3 linked regions of the Duganella zoogloeoides genome follow. The protein of the gene in region 1 interacts with the protein of each later gene in a pairwise test. Links are inferred from orthologs where the notes say so. Each region holds a gene or a part of one and is shown in the gene's direction. Other genes may lie near its edges.

Region 1 (4,362 bases):
AGATCAAGGCGTACCAGTTCTACCCGGCCGTAATCCACTCGGCCGCGCGCCTGACCTATACCGAAGTAGCCGACATCCTCGGCGACAAGCAGGGACCGGCAGCCAAGCGCCGCCCGGGCCTGGTGCCGCACCTGGACAACCTGTACGACGTGTTCCAGGCCTTGCTGAAGGCGCGCAGCGAACGCGGCGCGATCGACTTCGAAACCACCGAAACCTATATCGTCAGCAATCCATCGACCGGCAAGATCGAAAAGATCATTCCGCGCACCCGCAACGATGCGCACCGCCTGATCGAGGAATGCATGTTGACCGCCAACGTCTGCGCGGCTGACCTACTGATTCGCAACAAGCACCCGGGCACGTACCGCATCCACGCCAGCCCCACCGCTGAAAAGCTCAAGCAGGTGCGCACGTTCCTCAAGCAGGTGAACCTGACCCTGGAAGGCGGCGACAAGCCGGCCGCCGGCGACTACGCGTCGCTGATGCGCCAGATCAAGGAGCGCCCGGACGCGTCGCTGCTGCAAACCATGCTGCTGCGCTCGATGCAGCAAGCCGTGTACAGCCCCGACAATATCGGCCATTTCGGCCTGGCTTACGAGGCGTATGCCCACTTCACCAGCCCGATCCGCCGCTACCCCGACCTGCTGACGCACCGCGCCATCAAGGCGATCCTGGTGGGCAAAAAATACGAGCCGAAGATTCCCGAGTCGAGCGTATTGAACACCAACGTCTCCAACGCCACGCGCAAGCAGCAGGCCAAGGACAAGGCCGAGGGCAAAGAGAAAAAAGCTGCCGACCTCACCATCTGGGACGCGCTGGGCGTGCACTGCTCGGCCAACGAACGGCGCGCCGACGAAGCGTCGCGCGATGTCGAAGCCTGGCTCAAGTGCTACTTCATGCAGGACAAGCTGGGCGAGGAATTCACCGGCATCATCACCGGCGTGGCCACGTTCGGCATCTTTGTCCAGCTCGACCAGCTGTTCGTCGAAGGCATGGTCCACGTCACCGACCTCGGCTCCGACTACTTCCAGTACGACGACGCCCGCCACGAACTCAAGGGCGAACGCACCGGCAAGCGCTTCCAGCTGACCGACCGCGTGACCGTGCAAGTGGTGCGCGTGGACCTGGAAATGCGCAAGATCGACCTGCGCCTGTCCGGTCCCGATGCACCGCCACCGAAGCCGGAAGGCAGCGGCAACGGCGGCAAGGATCGCAACAAGACCAACATCAAGCCGGGCCCGACCACGTCGCAGCGCCACGAGGTGAAAGCCACGGCAGCGGATAACAACGGCGGTAACAAGCCCAAGTCCCGTTCCCGTGGCGGCCGCAGCAAGAACAATGCCGCGGCGTCTGCCCCGGCAGCACCCCAGGCAGCAAAACCTGCCGCAAAAAGTAAGAAGAAGCGATAAGTAAATGAAGAACAAAATGATTTTTGGGTTCCACGCGGTGACCTCGCGCTTGCGTCACGAGGCGTCGTCGGTGGAAGAGATTTTCATCGACGCCACGCGCGACGACCGCCGCATGAAAGACCTGGTGGCCAACGCCAAGGCTGCCGGCGTGCGCATCATGCCGGTCGATTCGGCCCGCCTCGACAAGATCGTCGGCACTCGCCGCCACCAGGGCGTGATCGCCTTTGCGTCGCAGCTGGCGCTGGCGCGCAACCTCGATGAACTGCTCGACGCCATCGATGGTCCGCCGCTGCTGCTGGTCCTCGACGGCATTACCGATCCGCACAACCTCGGCGCCTGCCTGCGGGTGGCCGACGGTGTGGGCGCGCACGCGGTGATCGTACCGAAAGACCGCGCCGTGGGCCTGAATGCCACTGCCGCCAAGGTGGCCAGCGGCGCCGCCGAGACCGTGCCATACATCACGGTGACCAATCTGGCGCGCACGCTGCGCGAGCTGAAAGAGCGCGACATCTGGCTGATCGGCACGTCCGATGACGGCGAGAAGGGCCTGTACGAAGCCGATTTCACCGGCCCGACTGCGCTGGTCATGGGGTCGGAAGGCGAGGGCATGCGCCGCCTGACGCGCGAAACCTGCGACGTGCTGGTGAGCATTCCAATGTTCGGCTCGGTCGAGAGCCTGAACGTGTCGGTGGCGTCGGGCGTGTGCCTGTACGAGGCGCGCCGCCAGCGCATCGCCAAGGAAGCTTAAGTTCCAGCAGCACCCTGGGGCCTCCTGCCGGGAGGTCCTTGCAAGTCCCTCCGGCAGTTCCCTACGAGCTAAGCCAACTTACGCTAAGATACGCGTTTCCGTTGTCACTCGAACACCCATGTTCCACCATCTGCGCCAAGACATCAACAGCATCATCGAACGCGACCCCGCTGCCCGCAATGCCTGGGAAGTGCTCACCTGTTATCCCGGATTGCAGGCGATCGTCATGCACCGCTGGGCGTCGTGGTGCTGGTGGCACGGCGCCAAGTGGCTGGGGCGCTTCATCTCGTATGGTGCGCGCATCGTCACCGGCATCGAAATCCATCCCGGCGCCACGATCGGGCGCCGCGTATTCATCGACCACGGCTTTGGCGTGGTGATCGGCGAGACTGCCGAGATCGGCGACGACTGCACCATCTACCAGGGCGTCACCCTTGGCGGCACGTCGCTGCACGCGGGCGCCAAGCGACATCCCACTTTGGGGCGCGGCGTGATCATCGGCGCCGGCGCCCAGGTGCTTGGCGGTTTTACCGTCGGCGACTATGCCAAGGTGGGCTCGAACGCGGTACTCCTGAAACCGGTGCCTGCGGGCGCCACTGCCGTCGGCAATCCGGCCCATGTCGTCCAGAAGGATTTACTCGGCGCTGCCGCCACTCCCCTCGCTTCCAGCCCGTTCTCGGCCTACGGCGTCACGCCAAACGGCGACGATCCGCTGTCGAAAGCGCTGCGCGGCCTGATCGAAAACGCCGTCAAGCAGGAGGCGCGCATCGAGCGCCTGGTCGCCACCATGCGCGCAGCCGGCCTCGAGTGCCAGGGCGTGCCTGAATGTGATAAATTAAATTCCGATCAATTGAACAAGCTCGTCGAATAACGCGAATAACCAGAAGAAGGAACGCTGCACATGGAAACAACGCCCGAAGGCCTCGAGATACTGGACCCGTTCGAGCTGCGCGTGCTGGCCGTGCTGGCCGAGAAGGAAGCGCTCACGCCCGATAACTATCCGCTGTCACTGAACGCGCTGGTCAATGGTTGCAATCAATTGTCGAGCCGCGACCCGGTGATGTCGATTTCGGAAGACACGGTGGCCGAGGTGTTGCAGCGGCTGATGCAGGCCAAGTACGTCAACGGCATCACCCAGGCCGGTGCACGCGTGACCAAGTACGAGCACCGCCTGCGCATCAAGTTCACGCTGGAGCAGGACAAGCTGGCCGTGCTGACCATGCTGATGCTGCGCGGCCTGCAAACGGCCGGAGAAATCCGCACCCGCAGCGGTCGCCTGCACGACTTCAAGTCGGTGGCCGAGGTGGAACATGCGCTGCAATTTTTGATCGACAAATATCCGCCGCTAGTGTCGAAACTGCCGCTGGCGCCCGGCACCAAGGAGCCGCGCTACGGCCACCTGCTGGCCGGCGAAGAAGCGCTGGCACGCGAGGAAACCGCCGCCAGCCTGGGCGGCTCGGTCGGCGGTGCGGGGCAGGGGACAAAAATCGGCGCGCTTGAGCAGGAAGTGCAGCAGCTGCGCCGCCAGGTCGATGACTTGACGGCGCAGTTCGCCGCCTTCCGCCAGCAGTTTGAATAATCAGAAACGCTGCAAGCGCCTGATCCAGGCTTCGGAGCAGGGCGCAGCGACGAAGACAGTACGAGCGTACGGCGAGGAGTTGCAACGCCGCGCTGGAGGCTGGATCAGGCGCTTAACCTTCCTCGCGGCGGCGGCGCATGCGGATCGCCACCGCAATCATCGCCACACCTGCTACCACGCCCACCCACAGCCCCACGTTAGCCAGCGTGGACCATGAATACAGGAAGGCGTCGGTCGGCGTGGGCAGGCCGTGTTCTTCCGACAGCGCCAGCCGGCTGCGGTCGAACCACATCCACGATCCCGGCACCACGCCCAGCAACAGGCGGTTGGTGACGTTGCTGATGAACCAGCCGACGCTGAGATCGAAGCCCAGCACTTTCTGCATCCACACCAACAGCAGCCCAGCGCCTACCGGCAGGCCCACGGCCCACACGAACACTTTCGAGCGCACCATGCTCGAGATCATCAGGAGCCAGCCCACGGTGGGCAGCGCCCACAGCATGTAGACGGGCAGCAGGCCGAGCACGCGCAGCGGCGCCAGGTACAGCTCGGGCGTGGCCAGCAGGTCGCCGAACAGCACCGTGCCGTGCAGTGACAGCTTGGCGGCCACCGCCAGCAGCAACACC
Region 2 (4,455 bases), 1.1 Mb from region 1 along the record:
CGCCGGCAACACCGACTTGGCCACGATCGCCTGCGCCTCGGCGGCGAATTTGGCCTGCTGCGCGGGCGTCACATCCTTGACCTTTTCCATGCGCTGGGCAAAGGTGGTGACGAACACGTTCTTGTCGGCGCCGCCGTCGAGGAAGCGATCGAGCTGGCCGATGGCGGAATTGGTGATGAAGGTGGGCATCAGGAAGCCGCGGCCGGCCGCGTCGCGCGCGCGGCCGATGCCGGTATCGACCTTGCCAGGCACCGCCTTCAAGCGAGCGAGGTAGTTCTCGATATCGCGGCGGTTGCGGATCGGATGCGCTTGCGTGAGGAAGTTCACCAGCTGCACGTGCAGACCGGTAAACTGGTTGAACACGAAACGGTGGTCCTCGAACGGCGCGCTGTCGATGGTGCCTTGCAGATTCCAGGCGATGGTGGCCATGCCGGCGCGTTCCTGCGGCGTCAACGCCTTCCGGTCCATCGCGTTCAATTTCGCCAGCGTGGCCTTGGCGCTGGCCACTTCGGCCGCGCGGTAGGCGGCAGTATTCGGTGTGAGCAGGCCGTCGAGCTTGTCCTGCTCGGCGCCCTTGAAGTACTGGATGCGCGTGGCTTGCTCGGGGTCCTTGCGCACCTTGTCGCTGGCGACCTGGTTGGCCCAGTCGTCGAATTTGGCGGCGGAGGCTGCGGGAGCGGCGAGGGTAAACGCTGCGGCAACGTACAGCGCTAACAGTGGACGGGAAGTTTGCATCGGCACGGCCCTTATGTGGAGGAAAACTCGGAAGAAGAACCGCACGAGTGTAGCCGAGTCAGGCGTGACAGGCCAGCGCCCATTGCACGTGTTCGCGCACCAGCGGCGACGGGTCGTCGCAGCGCGCCTGCAGCGCCGCGACAATCGCTGGATCGCCTTTGGCGCCGGCCGCCGCCGCATTACCGAGGCCCACGGCCAGGTTGCGCAGCCAGCGCTCGTGGCCGATGCGGCGGATCGGACTGCCTTCCATCTTGCGGTTGAATTCCTCGGCGCTCCAGCCGAACAACTCGATCATCGACGCATCGCCCAGGCCGTGGCGCTGGTCGAAGTCGGGCAGCACCGCGCGCTCGGCGAACTTGTTCCACGGGCAGGCAGTCTGGCAGTCGTCGCAGCCGTACACGCGGTTGCCGATCAGCGGGCGCAGCTCGAGCGGTATGGCGTTTTTCAGTTCGATGGTGAGGTACGAGATGCAGCGCCGCGCATCAAGCCGGCCCGGGCCCAGGATCGCCTGGGTGGGGCACGTCGTGATGCACGCGCTGCACTGGCCGCAGTGGCCGCTGATGGGCGCGTCCACCGGCAAGGGCAGATCGACCAGGAATTCGCCCATGAAGAACATCGAGCCGGCCGTGCGGCTGAGCAGCAGCGTGTGCTTGCCGCGCCAGCCCAGGCCCGCTTTTTCCGCCAGCGGCAATTCCATCAATGGCGCCGAATCGGTAAATACCCGGTAGCCGAAGTCGCCGATTTCAGCTTTGACTTTATCGGCCAGCTGCTGCAGCCGCGCGCGCAGCACCTTGTGATAGTCGCGGCCGCGCGCATACACGGAGATCACGGCCGCGCCGGGGTCCGCCAGGCGGCGCGCCTCGCGCGCGCGCCAGTCGTTTTCCGTGTCCCTCGGCAGGTAGTTCATGCGGGCGCTGATCACGCGCACCGTGCCCGGCACCAGTTCGGCCGGGCGCGCGCGCAGCATGCCGTGGGTGGCCATGTAGTCCATTTCGCCATGCATGCCGGCGTCGAGCCAGGCTTGCAGGCCGGCCTCCGCGTGGGACAGGTCGATGTCGGTGATGCGGATCTCGGCAAAGCCCAGCTCCACACCCCAGCGCTTGATGCTCAGGGCCAGTTGCGCTAAATTGGATTCGGACAGGGACATCGGCGTGGAAGATAGAAGCGCTGGCGGTTACAATGGCTGGCGATTTTGCCTGCCATAACATCACATTTTATTCGATGCCGGAGATTGAAGCCCATATGAACGCTCAACACGCCCATTTCAAAGCCCATCTCGCCGAGGAAGCAGCCACGCTGGCCCTCGGCGCGTCGCTGGCGCGGGCGTTGGCGCCTGGCCTGACGATCTACCTGCACGGCGACCTGGGCGCCGGCAAAACCGCGCTCACGCGTGCGCTGCTGCACGCGGCCGGCCACGTGGGCACGGTCAAGAGCCCAACATACACCTTGTCGGAACCGTACCAGGTGCAGCTGGACGGACGCGCCGTGGCCGTGATCCATTTCGACCTGTACCGCATGGGCAGCGCCGAGGAATTCCTCGACGCCGGCTTCCGCGAAGATTTTAATGGTGACAACATCTGCATCGTCGAATGGCCGGAAAAGGCCGAAGGCGTGCTGCCGCCTGCCGATATCGACCTGTATCTGACCGTGGCAGGCGTGGGCCGTGATGTAGAATTGCAGGCGTCTACCGCCCTGGGTACCTCATGCCTTCAACGCCTCAAATTCGCCGCCCAGTTGTGAGCGATCCACTCGCCCCCGTGGTCCGCAACCGCCGCACGGTCCTCAAGGCCGGCGCCACCCTGCTGCTGTCGGTGATCGCGCCGCTGCCCGCGTTTGCCGCGCAAATCCTTGCCGTGCGCGTGTGGCCGGCCGATGACTACACCCGCGTCACGCTGGAAAACGACGCCGAACTCAAGACCACCCACTTCATGGTCAAGGACCCCGAGCGCATGGTGGTCGATATCGAGGGGCTGGAGCTGAACCCCACTCTGAAGGGCCTGGTGGCCAAGATCCAGTCCAACGATCCGTACATCAAGCAGGTGCGCGTGGGCCAGAACCGGCCCAACGTGGTGCGACTGGTGTTCGACCTCAAGGAAGAAATCAAGCCGCAGGTGTTCACGCTGGCGCCGGCCGGCGCGTACAAGCACCGCCTGATTTTCGATTTGTACCCGGTCAAGGAAGCGGACCCGATTGCCGCCATGATCGAGGAAGGCAACTGGACCACCGGCGAGAAGGCCGCCCCGCCCGCCGGTGCAGCGCAACCGGCGCAGCCACCGATCGCGGTCCAGCCCACGCCGCAGGACCAGTTGCAGGCGCTCAAACCCGACATCAAGGCCGAGCCACGCGCCGAACTGCGCGAGCAGGTCAAGACTGCCGAAGCACAAACCCGCCCGCCAGCCAAGGGCGGCAAGGCCGACAAGCTCGAACGCATCATCACCATCGCGCTCGATCCGGGCCATGGCGGCGAAGACCCCGGCGCGTCCGGGCGCAACGGCAGCCGCGAGAAGGACATCGTGCTGGCGATCGCCAAGCGCCTCAAGGGCAAGCTCGAAGCCATCCCCAACATCCGCGTGATGCTCACCCGCGACGGCGATTATTTTGTCCCGCTGGGCAAGCGCGTGGAAAAGGCGCGCAAGGTGCAGGCCGACCTGTTCGTCTCGATCCATGCCGACGCCTTCGTGCAGCCCACCGCGCGCGGCTCGTCGGTGTTCGCGCTGTCGGAAAAAGGCGCCAGCTCGTCGGCGGCGCGCTGGCTGGCGGACAAGGAAAACGAGGCCGACACCATCGGTGGCGTCAACGTGCGCTCGCACGACAGGCAACTGGCCAGCGTGCTGCTCGACCTGTCCACCACCGCGCAGATCAACGACAGCCTCAAGCTGGGCAAGTCGGTGCTGGCCGAAATTGGCGGCATCAACCGCCTGCACAAGGGCTCGGTCGAGCAGGCCGGCTTCGCGGTATTGAAGGCGCCCGACATTCCATCGATCCTGATCGAGACCGCCTTCATCTCCAACCCGGAAGAAGAAGCCAAGCTGCGCGACGAGAATTACCAGAACCAGATGGCCGACGCCATCGTCAAGGGCATCCGCACCTACTTTGCCCGCAACCCGCCGCTCGCCCGCAACAGATTAACCTGAACTCTCATACGGAAACCACATGGCTGTCACGATGACGCAATTTGGCGCGCTGCCCGCAGTGCAATTCACCGCGCCGGACGGCGCCCAGGCCACGGTCGCGCTGTTCGGCGCCCACCTGCTGTCCTGGAAAACCGGCGACGGCGTGGAACGGCTGTTCGTCAGCAGCCAGACCCCGCTCGACGGCAGCAAGGCCATCCGCGGCGGCGTGCCGGTCATCTTCCCGCAGTTTAATGTGCGCGGTCCCGGCCTGCGCCACGGCTTTGCGCGCGTGTCCACCTGGCGCCTGGCCGACAGCGGCGGCGACAACGGCGGCTCGTTCGTGGAACTGGTGCTGGACCAGAGCGACCTGGCGCCGGAACACGCGCAGGCGTGGCCGCACGCGTTCGCGCTGACCCTGCGTTTCACCCTGCACGGCAACGCGCTCGAAGCCGATTTCAAAGTGCGCAACACGGGCGCGGCGCCATTCCCGTTCGGCGTGGCGCTGCACACCTATTACGACGTAGGCCAGTTGAACGCCACGACCATCAGCGGCCTGCAACACCAGACCTACACCGACCACGAACTCAATACCCGCACCCAGGACTAT
Region 3 (4,479 bases), 920 kb from region 1 along the record:
CCGACATCACCCCGGCCAGCTTGTGCACGAACACGGTTTTCATCCCCAATGCATCGGCCACCAGGCACGCGTGCTGGCCCCCGGCGCCGCCGAAGCTGGTGAGCGCGTAATCGGTCACGTCGTGACCGCGCTGCACCGAGATCTGCTTGATGGCGTTGGCCATATTGCCGACCGCGATGTCGAGGAATCCTTCGGCGACCTGTTCGGGCGTGGTGGGGTTGCCGGTAGCGGCGGCAATGCGCGCGGCCAGTTCCACGAAGCGCACCCGCACGGCCTGGGCGTCGAGCGGCTGGCGGCCGTCCGCGCCGAACAGGTGCGGAAAGTGCTCGGGCTGTATCTTGCCCAGCATGACGTTGCAGTCGGTGACTGCCAGCGGGCCGCCGCGCCGGTAGCTGGCCGGTCCCGGGTTGGCGCCGGCGCTGTCGGGACCGACGCGGTAGCGGCTGCCGTCGAAGTGCAGCACCGAGCCGCCGCCGGCGGCCACGGTGTGGATGCTCATCATCGGCGCGCGCATGCGCACCCCGGCCACCTGGGTTTCGAACACGCGTTCGAACTCGCCCGAGAAATGCGAGACGTCGGTGGACGTGCCGCCCATGTCGAAGCCGATCACCTTGTCGAAACCGGCCAGCTGGCTGGCGCGCACCATGCCGACGATGCCGCCGGCAGGACCACTGAGGATGCTGTCCTTGCCCTGGAACGCCCTGGCATCGGTCAGCCCGCCGGACGACTGCATGAACTGCAAATTCACGCCCGGCAGTTCGCGGGCCACCAGGTCCACGTAGCGGCGCAGGATCGGCGACAAATAAGCATCGACCACGGTGGTGTCGCCGCGCGCGACCAGTTTCATCAAGGGACTGGCCTGGTGCGAAACCGACACCTGGGTGTAGCCGATGACACGCGCGGCCTCGGCCACGCGGTTTTCGTGGGCGTGGTAGCGGTAGCCGTGCATGAAGACGATGGCCAGCGAACGCAAGCCCCTGTCGTAGGCCGCCTGCAGCGCCACGCGCGCGGTGGCCAGGTCGAGCGGCACGACCGTCTCGCCGTGGGCGCCCATGCGCTCGTCGATTTCGATCACGTCCGTGTACAGCAGTTCGGGCAGCACGATGTGGCGGTCGAACAGGCGTGGCCGGTTCTGGTAGGCGATGCGCAGCGCGTCGCCGAAACCGCGCGTAATCGCCAGCACGGTCGGCTCGCCCTTGCGCTCGAGCAGCGCGTTGGTGGCAACCGTGGTGCCCATCTTGACGGCGGCAATGCGTTCAACCGGGATCGCCTCGTGCGATGCCACCCCCATCAGTTGCCGAATACCGGCAATGGCGGCGTCGGCATAGTGTTCGGGATTTTCGGAAAGCAGCTTCAGCGTGCGCAGTTGGCCATCGGGCGCCAGCGCCACGATATCGGTGAAAGTGCCGCCACGGTCGATCCAGAATTGCCAATCCATGCATGCCTCTTAACTATCGGTGTAGCTGCTATTGTAGTGCGTGTGCCGTCCGTTACCCAACACGGCTTGCATCATTGCCGATGTTAATATGACAGCATGAAGCCACTTTACCGCACTGCCGACATCCGCGCCATCGAACACGCTGCCGCCGCCATGCTGCCCGAGGGCGAGTTGATGCGCCGCGCCGGGCACGCTGCAGCGTGCGCCGCGCAGCGCCTGCTATCCTGTCCGCCTGCTGCCGCCAGCACAGCGGAGCGGCTCCCTGCCCGGGCACCGGTGCCGGAAACGGCGCATACACCGTCGCAGGGTCCGGCGCAGGCATCGGTGCAGGTTCCGGCGCGGACACCGGCGCAAGGTTCGGCGCATGTATCGGCACCGGGATCGGCACCGGGACTGGCATTGCAGCAGGTACTGGTGCTGGCCGGGCCCGGCAATAACGGCGGCGACGCGCTGGAAGCTGCGGCCCACCTGGCTGCGGCCGGCATTGCGGTGACCGTGGGGCACGTCGCGCCCACAGCCACGCAGTCGCCTGAACGGGCCGCTGCCTGGCAGCGCGCGACAGCAGCGGGCGCGCGCCTGGTCGAGGCATTGCCGCCGGCTGCGCATGCCAGCAGCTGTCGCGCGCCGGGCGGCAACGGCGCCCTCATCGTCGGCGGTTTGCCCAACGCGGCACCGCCCGAGGCCGACCGGCAAATGGCAACCGTCGACGAATTTATGGCGGCAGCCTTGCAGGCGGCGGACTGGCAACTGGTGCTCGATGGCCTGTTCGGCATCGGCCTGGCGCGGCCCGTCGCCGGCGGCCTGCGCCAACTGGTGGAAGCAGTCAACCGGTTGCCTTGCCCGGTCCTCGCGCTCGACGTGCCGAGCGGCCTCGATGCCGACACCGGCGCCATCGTCGGGACCGACGGCATCGCGCTGCGCGCCAGCCACACCATCACGTTTATCGGCGACAAGCCCGGCCTGCACACCAACGAGGGCCGCGACCATGCGGGTAGCGTCGAGGTGGCGGACCTGGACATCGACCCGGCGCTGTTCCCGCCGACGCCACTGCATCTGAACCAGCCGGAGCTGTTCTCCGGCTACCTGCATGCGCGGCGCCACAGCGGCCACAAGGGCACTTACGGCAATGTTGCCGTCATTGGGGGCGGACCCGGCCTGCGCGGGGCGCCGCTCTTGTCGGCACGCGCGGCGCTACACGCCGGCGCCGGCCGCGTCTACGTGCTGTTTCCCGAAGATCCGTTGCCAGCCGATAGCGGCCAGCCCGAACTGATGTGCCGCCTGGCCGACGGCTACGACTTCGAGCGCGCCACGCTGGCCATCGGCCCCGGCCTCGGCGACTCGGCCGCGGCCGCAGACCTGCTGGCGCGCGCCATCGCCAGCAACAGCGCATTGCTGATCGATGCCGACGCCCTCAACCTGCTGGCCCGCGACCCGCACTTGCAGCACGCCCTTGCCCACCGCAACAAGAACGCCGTGCTGACGCCCCATCCACTGGAAGCGGCGCGGTTGCTGGGCGCCACCGTGGCCACCGTGCAGGCCGACCGCGTGGCCGCAGCACGCACGCTGGCCGCGCGCCTGCAGGCGGTGGTGGTATTAAAGGGGTCGGGCACCGTGATCGCCGCACCGGACGGCCACTGCGTGATCAACCCCACCGGCAACCCGGCGCTGGCCACGGCCGGTACCGGCGACGTGTTGTCCGGCGTTTGTGCCGCACTGCTGGCGCAAGGTTGCCCGCCGTGGCCGGCTGCGCTGGCGGCAGTGTGGCTGCATGGTGCGGCAGCCGATGCGCTGGTGGTCAGCGGCATCGGCCCGATCGGCATGACGGCCGGCGAACTGGTGCCGGCGATCCGCACTGCCCTGAACCGGCTCGCTAGCTGAACAAGAACCAGCCTGCTGCAACGCAACCCAATACCACCAGCCACGGCGGCAGCTTCCACCACATCAGCGCGGCCAGCGCAACCAGTGCCAGCGCCAGGTCACGCCACCCAAGCATGGCGCCGGTCCATACCGGGTCGTACAAGGCCGCCAGCAGCAAGCCCACCACGGCCGCATTCATGCCGGCCAGCGCCGCCTGGGCGCGACGATTGCCTCTCAGGTCACGCCAGAACGGCAAGGCGCCGGCCAGCAGCAGGAACGACGGCAGGAAAATCGCCAGCAGGCAGATCGCGCCGCCGAGCCAGCCCGACGGCGCGACCGTCATCGACGCGCCAAGAAAGGCCGCAAACGTGAATAGCGGCCCCGGCACGGTTTGCGCTGCGCCATAGCCGGCCAGGAACGTCTGCTTGCCCACCCAGCCGCTGGGCACCACCTCGGCCTGCAACAGCGGCAGCACCACGTGGCCGCCACCGAACACCAGCGCACCGCTGCGATAGAATGCGTCCGCCATGGCCAACGGTTGGCCCGGCAGCCATTGCACCGCCAGCGGCAGGCCGATCAGCAGCGAGCAGAACAGCGCAAGCCACAGGGCGCCGGCGCGGCGGCCGATCATGATCGGCAAGCTCACCGGCGGATCGCCGGCACCGGACCGGAACAGCAGCAGCCCGATGATGCCGGCAGCAGCGATCACGCCCACCTGTGCCCACGCCGACGGGGCCAGCACCACGCAACCGGCGGCACCGGCCATCAGCAGCACGCGCGGCAGATCGGTGCACAGCTTACGCGCCATGCCCCATACCGCCTGCGCCACCACGGTCACCGCCACGACTTTCAGGCCGTGCACGACACCGGCCGACAACAGCTGGCCGTGCCGGGCCATGCCCAGCGCAAACAGGATCAGGAGGATGGCCGACGGCAAGGTGAAACCGGCCCAGGCCGCCAACGCCCCGGCGTACCCGGCGCGCAAGAGCCCCAGCGCCATGCCCACCTGGCTGCTGGCGGGGCCGGGCAGGAACTGGCACAGCGCCACCAGGTCGGCGTAGTCCGCTGCCGTGAGCCAGCGCCGTCGCGTCACGAACTCGTCGTGAAAATAGCCGAGATGGGCGATGGGGCCGCCAAACGACGTCAGCCCCAGGCGCAAAAAAATCACGAACACACCCAAGCCC

The links.
Region 2: the proteins of rlmB (region 1) and tsaE interact in binary tests that used the Escherichia coli proteins (3 or more experiments, as listed by UniProt). The link is inferred for Duganella zoogloeoides from one-to-one orthologs.
Region 3: the proteins of rlmB (region 1) and SR858_RS11935 interact in binary tests that used the Escherichia coli proteins (3 or more experiments, as listed by UniProt). The link is inferred for Duganella zoogloeoides from one-to-one orthologs.

What each region holds. Positions count from the first base shown.
Region 1 is NZ_CP140152.1:1,757,579-1,761,940, forward strand. What follows is about bases 425-3,285. They hold rlmB (23S rRNA (guanosine(2251)-2'-O)-methyltransferase RlmB), read left to right. Parts: upstream 425-1,413; coding sequence 1,414-2,157; downstream 2,158-3,285. Other genes in these bases: rnr (ribonuclease R), read left to right, coding at 425-1,409; cysE (serine O-acetyltransferase), read left to right, coding at 2,276-3,028; SR858_RS07845 (YceH family protein), read left to right, coding at 3,059-3,285. Outside these bases: more of rnr, read left to right, coding at 1-424; more of SR858_RS07845, read left to right, coding at 3,286-3,736; SR858_RS07850 (hypothetical protein), read right to left, coding at 3,849-4,362. UniProt on the Escherichia coli protein: Specifically methylates the ribose of guanosine 2251 in 23S rRNA.
Region 2 is NZ_CP140152.1:645,328-649,782, reverse strand. Bases 773-3,726 are described here. They hold tsaE (tRNA (adenosine(37)-N6)-threonylcarbamoyltransferase complex ATPase subunit type 1 TsaE), read left to right. Parts: upstream 773-1,977; coding sequence 1,978-2,475; downstream 2,476-3,726. Other genes in these bases: SR858_RS02910 (N-acetylmuramoyl-L-alanine amidase), read left to right, coding at 2,439-3,726; queG (tRNA epoxyqueuosine(34) reductase QueG), read right to left, coding at 794-1,882. In the rest of the region: SR858_RS02925 (DUF885 domain-containing protein), read right to left, coding at 1-735; more of SR858_RS02910, read left to right, coding at 3,727-3,869; SR858_RS02905 (D-hexose-6-phosphate mutarotase), read left to right, coding at 3,889-4,455. UniProt on the Escherichia coli protein: Required for the formation of a threonylcarbamoyl group on adenosine at position 37 (t(6)A37) in tRNAs that read codons beginning with adenine.
Region 3 is NZ_CP140152.1:2,679,220-2,683,698, reverse strand. The notes cover bases 948-3,925. They hold SR858_RS11935 (NAD(P)H-hydrate dehydratase), read left to right. Parts: upstream 948-1,534; coding sequence 1,535-3,316; downstream 3,317-3,925. Other genes in these bases: chrA (chromate efflux transporter), read right to left, coding at 3,309-3,925; SR858_RS11940 (hydantoinase B/oxoprolinase family protein), read right to left, coding at 948-1,438. Also shown: more of SR858_RS11940, read right to left, coding at 1-947; more of chrA, read right to left, coding at 3,926-4,479. UniProt on the Escherichia coli protein: Bifunctional enzyme that catalyzes the epimerization of the S- and R-forms of NAD(P)HX and the dehydration of the S-form of NAD(P)HX at the expense of ADP, which is converted to AMP.